2 regions of the Faecalibacterium butyricigenerans genome follow, and region 1 is predicted to be linked to the other one. Evidence: riboswitches for the same ligand, from Rfam matches in the RefSeq annotation. Region 1 holds a riboswitch; the other holds the start of a gene.

Region 1 (5,455 bases):
TGGTTGGTGGTCGTTTTGACCACCAACCAAAGCCCCTTATATGGCGCGTTTTCGGTCAATCGCTGCGTACGTGCGTACAGAGAAAGCCGACTGCTGCGTACGCACGTACGCAGCAAAACACCCAAATTCTCCTTTATAGGGGGTCATACTCGCCAACTGTTGGGAGTAAGGTCGGGCTGCACAAGGGCTTCAATGCCGATAAAGCCCCGGACACGCCGCCCGGACGAATTGACGATGTTGTTGGTGGATTCCAGATTATACCTGCGCTGGTTGGCGATCAGCGCATCGCTGAACCCTCTGGCCTTGATCGCATTCAGGCTGTTCTCCTCGCACCACATCTTGTAGACCTCATACAGCTCTTTCGAGCTGGTGCAGGCATCCGCCTTCAGGCGGATGTAGCCCTCGGATTCGAGGAAATCAAACACATTGTTGTTGTCCCGCTTCACCAGTTCCCGGTTGCGCTTGGCACGGTCACTCTCGGTGAACTGGAAGCCATTCTTCACCAGCCGCTGCAAGCCCTCAAATGCCCACAGCAGGATGCCCTCGACCTCTGCCGCCATCTTCTCGGCAATGTCCGGGTCATCCACACGAGACAGGGGCTTATCCTTGGTGGTCAAGATGAGCTGACGACGATAGAAACCGTCCGAGCGGTCATACAATGCCTGCAAATCGCCATTGCTGAACGCCAGCAGGCGGGCGTACATCCAACCCTGATAGCTCTGCTTGCCCTTGCGCTCCAAGTCCATCTGCCCCTGTGCGGTCACGATGGACTTGACATAGTTGGTCTGGCGCAGGGCTTCCATCCGCATATCGTCGTCCACGCAGAGCAGGGTGTGCTCCAGGTCAGCACGGGCGAAGCGGTTCTCCGAGATCTTGCCGATGCTGCCATCCTTCATGTTGCAGCCGAACAGCCGGGACAGCACCACACCGATCTGCGACTTGCCCTCGCCGCCGTTGCCCTTGATGACCATCATGCGCTGGCCCTTATTGCTGGGAATCAGGCAGTAGCCGATGAACTCCTGCACGGTGGGGATGTCCTCCGGGTAGAGCAGGTCGGACAGAAACCGCAGCCAGTGGACGGGCTGGGCGGCTTTCGGGTCATACTTGACAGGCAGGCGGTTGCGCACGATCTCCGGCTTGCCCTCCTGAAAGGTACCGTCCAGATACAGGGTGCCGTTTGCCAGTGCGATGCGGTCGGTGACAGGCGGAAAGTCCTCCACCTGTGCCGCCAGTTTCAGCACGTCCACCACATTGGTGACCTTCTTGGCAAGGTTCGCCCCGACGTATTCACGCATCATCTCGAAGATCTCACACCGCAGGGGCATGGGGTCCACCATTCTGCCGTCCGGGGTGAAAAATGCGCCATTCGAGTAAAGCAGTTGGTGGATGCTCAGAAAATCGTCACAGAACAGGGATTCGTTGAAAAAACCTTTCTTGAACCATGCAGGGGTAAAATTACTCATAGGCATTCCGTCCTTTCTTGGCGTTACGGAAAAACGATGTGATCAAAATGATCACATCGTTTTACTCCGCAACTGGGAAATCAACGTCCTGCCGTTCTCCCTTCATGGATTTCCTGCCCCCTCTCGGCGGCGTTTTCCGGCTCTCCCACTGGGGGGGCATCGCCGGGTATCCCATGCAGACGGTCATGCGGTTTTCAAGGTGCAACGGGCAAAACGGCAACAAAAAAGCCGTCACAGAACAGACCAGCCCTGCCTTCGCTTTTTCTGGAAGGTCATGCTAGTCGGTTATGTAACGGCTGAAAGCCAAAATGTTCAGCCCCGCAGGGCCAGAACGAATATGTAAAAATATGTTATATTCAATTGTTGGGATAGATTACCACAAAAATCGAGCCGTGTCAACAAAAACTTTTGAGAACGCGTCACTTTCGGCAGCTTGCAAGAAAAGGCGAGGAAAACTTTGGCAAAAAGAGAGAGGGCTGGACGACGCCTACCCTCTTGACAAGGCAATAATAGTCAAAAAGTTTCGTACCCATCTTCATCCCGGTTTCGTCCCGGTTTGCAGAATGCCCTTGCAATCCGAAAGGAGCCGTGCTATAATGCCGCTGTAATTGAATCAGAAATCTTCAGGGCAGGGTGCGATTCCCTACCGGTGGTACAGCCCACGAGCCGTAAGGCATGATTCGGTGAAACTCCGAAGCCGACAGTACAGTCTGGATGAAAGAAGATACCAAGCGCAGAACCCGTACGGTCCTGCGCTTGTGGAGGCTGCTCTGGGATGCGTTTGCATTCTGGAGCTTTCTTTTTTGCACAAGGATCCCTTGTGTTTTTTCGGCTTGCCCTGAACGTTTTTGTTCAGGGCTTTTTCTTTTGGAGGCAACACGATGAACGACAAAGAGTATATGCGTCTGGCTTTGCAGCTTGCAAAAAAGGGTTGCGGATGGACATCTCCCAACCCGATGGTGGGTGCCGTGGTCGCAAAAGAGGGCAGGATCATCGGACAGGGCTGGCACCAGAGATACGGTCAGGCTCATGCGGAGCGCAATGCGCTGGCATCCTGCACCGAAGATCCGCAGGGAGCGACCCTGTATGTGACATTGGAGCCGTGCTGCCATTACGGAAAGCAGCCGCCCTGCGTGGATGCGATTCTGGACGCGGGCATTCACCGGGTGGTCGTGGGTTCTGCTGACCCGAATCCGCTGGTGGCTGGAAAAGGAATTGCAATCCTGCGCGCACACGGCATAGATGTGACCGAAAATGTTCTGCAAGAGGAATGCGATGCGCTGAACAAGGTGTTCTTCCACTATATCACCACAAAACGCCCTTTCGTTTCCATGAAATACGCCATGACGATGGATGGAAAAATCGCCACATACACAGGCGCTTCCAAATGGATCACCGGGGAAATTGCCCGGAATCATGTTCAACGGCAGCGACACCGATTCCGCGGCATTATGGTGGGAGTCGGAACCATCCTAGCAGATGACCCGCTGCTGACCTGCCGGATAGAGGGTGGCCGTGATCCCGTCCGGATCATCTGTGATACACATTTGCGGACACCACTGCAATCACAGGTGGTCATGACCGCCAAACAGGTTCCGACCATTCTTGCGACCTGCTGCGGCGACCCGGAGAAGCAGGCGGCATATCAACAGGCCGGGTGCCGGGTCCTTTGTCTGGAAGCGCATTGCGGTCATGTGAATCTTCTGCAACTGATGGAACAGCTGGGGCAGGAGCAGATCGACAGCATTCTGCTGGAAGGCGGCGGAACCTTGAACTGGTCTGCACTGGAAAGCGGCATCGTGCAGCAGGTACAGGCTTACATTGCCCCGAAGCTGTTCGGAGGAAGGGATGCCAAAGTACCCATTGAGGGTGCAGGTGTCCCGCTTCCGGATGCTGCATTCCGCCTGAAGAACAGCCGATTGGAACAGCTTGGCAAAGATTTCCTGATCGAAAGTGAGGTGGAGTACCCGTGTTTACCGGAATCGTGGAAGAAGTCGGAACAATAAAATCCATCAATCGGGGACAGCATTCCGCCGTACTGACTGTTCGTGCAAAAACGGTTCTGGAAGAAACCAGGATCGGCGACAGCATCTCCGTCAACGGCATCTGCCTGACCGTCAGGCAGCTCTTCCCGGATAGCTTTGCTGCGGATGTCATGCACGAGACCTTGAACCGCTCTGCACTTGCACAGCTCACCGTTGGAAGTGCTGTCAATCTGGAACGTGCCATGCCGGCCAACGGACGTTTTGGCGGACACATCGTAGCAGGCCATGTGGATGGTGTCGGACGCATTGCTAATATCCGAAAAGACGATACGGCTATCTGGTACACCATTCATGCAGATCCTGCGATTCTTCGCTATGTCGTTGAAAAAGGCTCTATCACAATAGACGGTATCAGCCTGACCGTGGCTGCGGTGGAACCTACGGGCTTTTCCGTGTCCACGATACCGCACACCGTCCGTCAGACGAACCTGAACCAACGGCACAAAGGGGATTTTGTCAATTTGGAAACCGATGTTGTTGGAAAATATATCGAGAGGCTGCTTCCATCAGAAACACCGAAGCAAAACACGCTCACAAAAGAAATGCTGCTGCGCTGCGGCTTTTAAGGAGAGTTTACGATGAACTTCAATACCATTCCCGAAGCTTTGCAAGACCTGAAGCAAGGAAAAATCATTCTGGTAACGGATGACCCCGACCGTGAAAACGAGGGGGACTTCATCTGTGCTGCCGAATTTGCCACCACCGAAAACATCAACTTTATGGCGACCCACGGCAAAGGTCTGATCTGTATGCCGATGTCCGAGGCTTTCGTCCAGAAGCTGCAATTTCCGCAGATGGTGCAGTATAACACCGACAACCATGAAACGGCATTTACGGTGTCCATCGACCACGTTTCTACTTCTACGGGCATTTCTGCCGCAGAGCGTTCCATTACGGCGATGGCTTGTGTGGACGATCACGCAAAAGCAGAAGATTTCCGCAGACCGGGCCATATGTTCCCCCTTCTGGCAAAAAAGAACGGTGTGTTGGAGCGCAACGGTCACACGGAAGCAACCGTTGACCTGTGCCGTCTGGCAGGGCTGAAAGAATGCGGCCTGTGCTGCGAGATCATGCGGGAGGATGGCACGATGATGCGCACCGCTGAACTGGCAAAGCTGGCAGAGCGTTTCCAGATCAAATTCATCACCATCCGTGATTTACAGGAGTACCGCAAGTGTCACGATAAACTGGTCGATCAGGTGACGGCAGTGAACCTGCCCACCAAGTATGGCACCTTCAGAGCTTATGGTTTTGTGAGCCGCCTGAACGGAGAGCATCACATTGCACTGGTAAAAGGTGACATTGGCGATGGAAAGGATATTCTGTGCCGCGTCCACTCGGAATGCCTGACAGGAGATACATTTGGCTCTTTGCGTTGTGACTGCGGCCAACAGCTGGCCGCTGCCATGACGCAGATCGAAAAAGAAGACCGGGGTATCCTGCTCTATATGCGGCAGGAAGGCCGGGGCATCGGTCTGATCAACAAGCTGCGTGCCTATGAACTTCAGGAGCAGGGCATGGATACGCTGGAAGCCAATCTCGCTCTTGGGTTCCATGGAGATGAACGGGAGTATTATCTCGGCGCACAGATCCTCCGGGAACTTGGCGTAAAAAGCCTGCGCCTGCTTACCAATAACCCGGACAAAGTATATCAGCTCTCCGAGTTTGGGCTGGAGATCTCCGAGCGCGTACCCATTCAGATGACGGCGACCCCGTATGACCTGTTTTACCTGAAAACGAAGCAGGCACGGATGGGGCATCTTCTGGAATATTAACAACGAAAGAGGTATTTAAAAATGAAAACATTTGAAGGCAAGCTGGTTTCTCAGAACATCAAGGTCGGTATCGTAGCTGCCCGCTTCAACGAATTTATCACGTCCAAACTTCTGAGCGGAGCAATGGATGGTCTGCTCCGGCACGATGTGCAGGACGCTGATGTTCATGTTG
Region 2 (5,455 bases), on a different contig from region 1:
TACACATTCTCCCTTAAAAAGCAAGGCGCTTTTTGTGGAAAGAGCGAATAGCCTCCCCGGCCAAAACGTGATAAAATGAACACGTTGTGCTGCCCAGAGCGGCCGGAAAGGAAGAGCGAAAAATCATGGAGCAAAGCTGTTTGATGCCGGGACAGGAACGATGGGAGTCGTTCCGGGATGCAAATGGAGTGTCGAAGATCCGCTATTCTTACTGCTCGCTGAAGGGGCGGCTGTTCCACTGCGTCAGCCGCAGCCGGGAAGAGGCCGAGCGGCTGTGCGAGGACTGGCTCGTGGGTCAGGACCGCTGCTACCGCAGCTGAAGAATGCTTTGGAAGGACTGCCGTGCACGGAGACGCTGCACGAGCTGTCGGAATAAGGAACGCTGTGCAGAAAAAAGCGGAGACCTCCCTGTCCGGGAGGCCTCCGCTTTCTGCATTCACACTCTCTCTTTCTGCCGCATACATCGGTGGGAAGGGGGAATGCAATGTGAACGTCTATCTGTTTACGGCTGTCATCCTGCTGCTGCCTGCGCTCTGCACCGCGCTGGGTGCGGCGGGGGTCTTTCTGGTGCGGCGGGCCGACGAGCCGCGCACCCGGCGGATGCTCTGCGGCATGGCGGCGGGCATCATGCTGGCCGCCAGCGTGTGGAGCCTGCTCCTGCCCGCCATCGAGCGGGCAGAGGCCGGGCCGCTGCCGGTCTGGCTGGCCCCGGCAGCGGGGCTTGTGCTGGGCGCTGTGGGCTTGCTGCGACTGGAAGAAGCCGCCGGGCGGCTGATGCACGGCGGCGGGAGGGAGCATGGCCGGATGGGCCGGGTCGTGCTGGCTGTGACCCTCCACAACCTGCCGGAGGGGATGGTGGTGGGCCTTGCGGCGGCGCTGGCGCTGCGGGGTGAGCCGGAGGCCGTCAGCGGGGCGCTGGCCCTTGCGCTGGGCATCGGCCTGCAGAACATCCCGGAGGGCGCGGCGGTGAGCCTGCCGCTGGCACAGGCCGGGCAGGGGAGGCGGAAAGCTTTCTGCGCCGGGGCTGCGTCGGGCCTCGTGGAGCCGCTGGGGGCGCTGCTGGCGCTGGCCCTCGCGGGCTGGGTCAGCGCCGCCCTGCCGTGGCTGATGAGCGCCGCCGCCGGGTGCATGGTCTGCGTGACGGCGCAGGAGATGATCCCCGAGGCCGTGGGGCAGGACGAACCGGCGGGCGTCGTCAGCGTGGTGCTGGGCTTTGCCCTTATGATGGCACTGGACATCGCGCTGTAACAAAAAATCCGATGCATCTGCATCGGATTTTTTAGGTTCAGCCCTCTTTTTCGAGATAGACCGTCGTGGAGGGAAAGGCAAATTCCACACCGTCGGCCTTCATCACGTCCATGATGTTCAGGTTCAGGTCGTTCTGCATCCGCAGGAAGACGCCGTAGTCGGCGGTGCGAAGATAGGCGGAGACCATCAGGTTGATGCTGGAATCGCCGAAGCCGGTCATCCGGACAAAGGCGGTGTCCTCGTAGGCGTCGGGGCTGGCTTTCAGCATGGCGGTCAGGTCAGCCATCAGCTTTTCCAGCTGGGGGCGGGTGGTGTCGTAGGTGACGCCCAGCGTAAAGCGGTAGAGCCGCTTGTTGCGGAGGGTGGCGTTGTTGATGGTGGCGCTGCTGACGGTGCTGTTGGTGAGGATGTAGACCGAGTTGTCCAAGGCCCGTACCTTGGTGGAACGGAAGTTGATGTCCACCACTTCTCCCTCCACCTCGCCGACGGAGATCCAGTCGCCGATGGAGAAGGGCTTGTCCAGCAGGATGACCACGCCGCTGAAGAAGTTCTTGGCCATGTCCTGCGCGGCCAGCGAGATGGTCAGGCCGACAAGACCCGCACTGGCCACGATGCTGCCCACAGGCAGGCCGCTCTCCTGCGCGATGGTCGCGCCGCAGAGCAGGACGACAACGATCTTGTAGGCCTTATCCAGCAGGGTGAGGAGGGTGCGGTTGGTGCGGACTTCCTCGCTGGACGAGGCCAGCAGGAGGGCTGCGATGCCGGAGGCGTGGTAGAAGCCGGTGCCGATGAGGAAGACCAGCAGCATCCGGTAGACCTTCAGCAGGAGGGCCGGGAAGCCGGGAATGGCCCACGGCAGGCTGCGCAGGGCCAGATAGATGCCGGTATACCACGCGATGCGGGCGGCGGGGCTGGCGAAGCTCTCCAGCAGGGGATGGGTAAAGGCGAAGTGCCAGCTGCGCTGCAACAGGCGGGGGAAGAGCTTTTTCCGGAGCCAGCGGCAGCAGACCCAGCCGACGAACAGCAGAGCCAGCGCACAGACGCACCGGGCTGCAAAGGCGAACCAGCCTTCCAGCAGCAGCCCGGCGAACGAAAAGCCTAAATCATGGATGGTAAAGATCATAAAAACAAATTCCTTCCGGACGAATAATGATGGAATCAGTATAGCATACTCCGGCCTCCGGCGCAAATCCGGGGCGGGTTGTTAAAAAGTTGAACAAAGGGGCTTGACAAGAAAGGGAGAGCGCGTTATACTCTGCCCAGAAAGTTCGTTTCAGGGCGGGGTGTGATTCCCCACTGGCGGTATAGCCCGCGACCACTCCCAAAGAGTGCTGACCCGGTGAGACTCCGGGGCCAACGGTATAGTCCGGATGCAAGAAACGGCAGACAAATCGGTTTGTTTGTGCGCGCCCTGTTATAGTGTTAGGCTATGGCAGGGCGCGTTTTCATTTGTCTTCCCGGTTCCGGCGCGTGCGAAAAGGGCTTTCCAGTCTTTATTGAGTGGGGCAGCTGCCCCGGGAGGAAAATTATGAGAAAAGATACGACCCACAACCTGACCGTCGCCGCTATGCTCAGCGCCGTGGCCTTCATCCTGATGTTCATCGAGTTCCCCATCCCGATGCTCATCCCGTCCTTCGTCAAGATGGACTTCTCCGACCTGCCCGCCCTGCTGGGTGCCTTCGCCCTCGGCCCGGTGTACGGCGTGGTCATCAGCTTCATGAAGAACCTGCTCCACATCGTCATCAAGGGCACCTCCACCGCCTGCGTGGGCGAGCTGTGCAACTTTATGCTGGGCGCTGTCTTCTCCGCTGTGGCGGGCTTCATCTACAAGCGTCACAAGAGCCGCAAGACCGCCATCCTCGGTGCGCTGGCGGGTGCCGCCGCAATGGCCGTCTTCAGTGTACCCTCCAACTACTTCATCACCTACCCGGCCTATGTGGAGTTCTACCATATGCCGCTGGAAGCCATCCTCGGGATGTATCAGGCCATCCTGCCCTCGGCGGACAGCCTCATTAAGTGCCTCGTCATCTTCAACCTGCCCTTCACGCTGGTCAAGGGCCTGCTGGATGCCGTGCTCTGCATGGTCATCTATAAGCCGCTGTCGCCCATCCTGCATGGCCGCAAGTAATCAAGTAATTAAGTAAGAAAGAAAAACCTCTCAGTCAAAGCCTTCGGCTTTGCCGCTTCTCCTACCGAGGAGAGGCGGCATCGCAAAGCGATGACGGAGAGGTTGTTTTTTTATTGCAAAGCGCCCTTGTCGAGCCACTTCCCCCTTGCAAGCCGGAGGAGGAAGAGCACGCCCCGGATGCAAAGCTCGAGGCACATGGCGGCCCAGACGCCCACGAGGCCCAGCCGAGGGGCCAGCAGGAAGGCGAGGGTGAGCCGGATGCCCCACATACTGAGGAGATTCAGCAAAAAGCAGGCAGTGCTGTCGCCTGCGCCCTGCATCGCGCCGCTGGCGACGATGCTGGCACCGAACATCGGCTCGGCAAAGGCCTCGATGCGCAGCACCCGCGCACCCAGCGCGATGACGGCGGCGTCCGCCGTGAAGATGCCCATGAGGGCCGGGGCGAAGAGCCAGAGACCTACGCCCGACAGGGCCATGATGGCTATGCCCATCGCCGTGCAGAGCCATGCGAACCGCTTGGCCATGTCCCGGCGGTGGGCACCGACAGCCTGCCCGATGAGGGCGATGGAGGCGTCCTGAATGCCGTAGCCCGCCATATAGCAGAGGCCCTCGGCGCTGACGCCGAGGCTGTTGGCGGCGATGGCTACCGTGCCGAGGCCCGAGACGATCCGGACAAGGAGCACCTGCGCCGAGGAGAGGGCTGCGCGCTCTGCGGCCAGCGGTGCGCCCACCCGCCAGAGGTTGCGCAGACAGGCGGAGGTGATGCGCCAGCTGCCGGGCTTACGGATGCAGAGCGGGCCGTCCCGCAGCAGCAGGACGCCCAGCGCCAGCAGACCGCCCACGACGGTGGAGAGGGCCGTGCCCAGCGCTGCGCCCGGCACGGCGAGGCCTGCGCCCCAGACGGTAACGCTCTGGCCGAACAGCACCAGCTGCCGGGTGGGGTTGATGAGGAAGAAGTTGAAGACCACATCCAGCGCGCAGACCAGCACGCTGATGAGGCCGGGGGTCAGGGCGTCGCCGGTGGCCCGGAGCATGGCAGTATACATCCCCATCGCCATGGTGAAGGGGAGAGCCGCTGACCAGATGGCAAAGTAGGCGCTGGCGTTGGCCTGAAGGGAGACGTCTGCCCCCAGCCACCCGGGCAGAAAGCGGCTGATGCCGACGCCGAAGACCGCAGCGCCGAGCCCCAGCATCAGGTTGAAAAGCATGGCCTGCCGCAGCACGCCCCGGGCGTCCTGCTGGCGGTCGGCCCCGAGGTACTGGGCGATCTGGATGGAAAATGCTGTGTACAGCCCCACGAGGATGCCATGGAGCAGCCATGTGCTCGAGCTGACGATGCCGATGGCGGCGGTGGCCTCTGCGCCGATGTGGCCCACCATGGCGGCGTCGATGTACTCCATGGCCGTGACCACCAGCTGTTCCAAGATGGACGGGATGCTCAGGGTCAGGGCGATGCGGGCAGTATCGGACAGCGGGATGTCTTCGCCCTGCCGCATCCGGGCGGAGATCTGCTCCAAAGAAAGTGTCATGTCGTCTCCTGTTTCGTTATGGTTGAATTTGCTCTCCTATTATAAGTAAGAGGCTGAAATTTGTCAAACCAGCAGCTTCCGTGATGAAATTGATTCCGCATTATAACATCCCCCGGCCGGGGGATGCAGTCACCGCAGGTGACGAATGGGGGCGTCTGTACCGGAAGTACAGTTTTAAAGGGCGAAGGTCCTGGCATCGGCAAAAGCGGGTTACAGCTTTTATGACCGGGTGATTGATTTTTTGGCCCCGGCGTGATACACTCTCGGAGTAAGAAGAATATCATTGAAAGAGGTTTAAAATATGCTGCAGCTTATTTCAGCCACCGGCCAGCAGACCGTGGACGCGCTGGCGTTCCTGCTGGCGTTTGCCCTGACCGCCCTGATGGACTCGGTCTTCCACGACAAGCTCCCCCACGACCATGGCCGTGCTTTCGCGGTCAACGGCGAGCTTTCCAAGGGCAAGGCCCGGGGTTCGGGACTCATCTTTGTGCTCTGCATCGCGCTGGTGACGCTGGCGGTGGTGCCTTTTAAGGTGGAATACCTTATTTAT

Evidence for each region. A riboswitch is a leader RNA that binds a small molecule or an ion and turns the genes downstream of it on or off. The one in region 1 is predicted to bind FMN.
Region 2: another riboswitch for FMN. It lies ahead of LKD23_RS03655 (ECF transporter S component); the one in region 1 lies ahead of ribD (bifunctional diaminohydroxyphosphoribosylaminopyrimidine deaminase/5-amino-6-(5-phosphoribosylamino)uracil reductase RibD).

What each region holds. Positions count from the first base shown of each region.
Region 1 is NZ_JAJEQL010000011.1:26,384-31,838, reverse strand. It holds gene LKD23_RS06085 (DNA primase family protein) at 144-1,463, opposite strand; FMN riboswitch at 2,079-2,193, shown strand; gene ribD (bifunctional diaminohydroxyphosphoribosylaminopyrimidine deaminase/5-amino-6-(5-phosphoribosylamino)uracil reductase RibD) at 2,345-3,469, shown strand; gene LKD23_RS06075 (riboflavin synthase) at 3,433-4,074, shown strand; gene LKD23_RS06070 (bifunctional 3,4-dihydroxy-2-butanone-4-phosphate synthase/GTP cyclohydrolase II) at 4,087-5,283, shown strand; gene ribH (6,7-dimethyl-8-ribityllumazine synthase) at 5,305-5,455, shown strand, end outside.
Region 2 is NZ_JAJEQL010000005.1:109,583-115,037, forward strand. It holds gene LKD23_RS03640 (DUF3873 family protein) at 126-320, shown strand; gene LKD23_RS03645 (ZIP family metal transporter) at 613-1,248, shown strand; gene LKD23_RS03650 (mechanosensitive ion channel family protein) at 1,286-2,371, opposite strand; FMN riboswitch at 2,514-2,634, shown strand; gene LKD23_RS03655 (ECF transporter S component) at 2,777-3,376, shown strand; gene LKD23_RS03660 (MATE family efflux transporter) at 3,487-4,905, opposite strand; gene LKD23_RS03665 (MraY family glycosyltransferase) at 5,207-5,455, shown strand, end outside.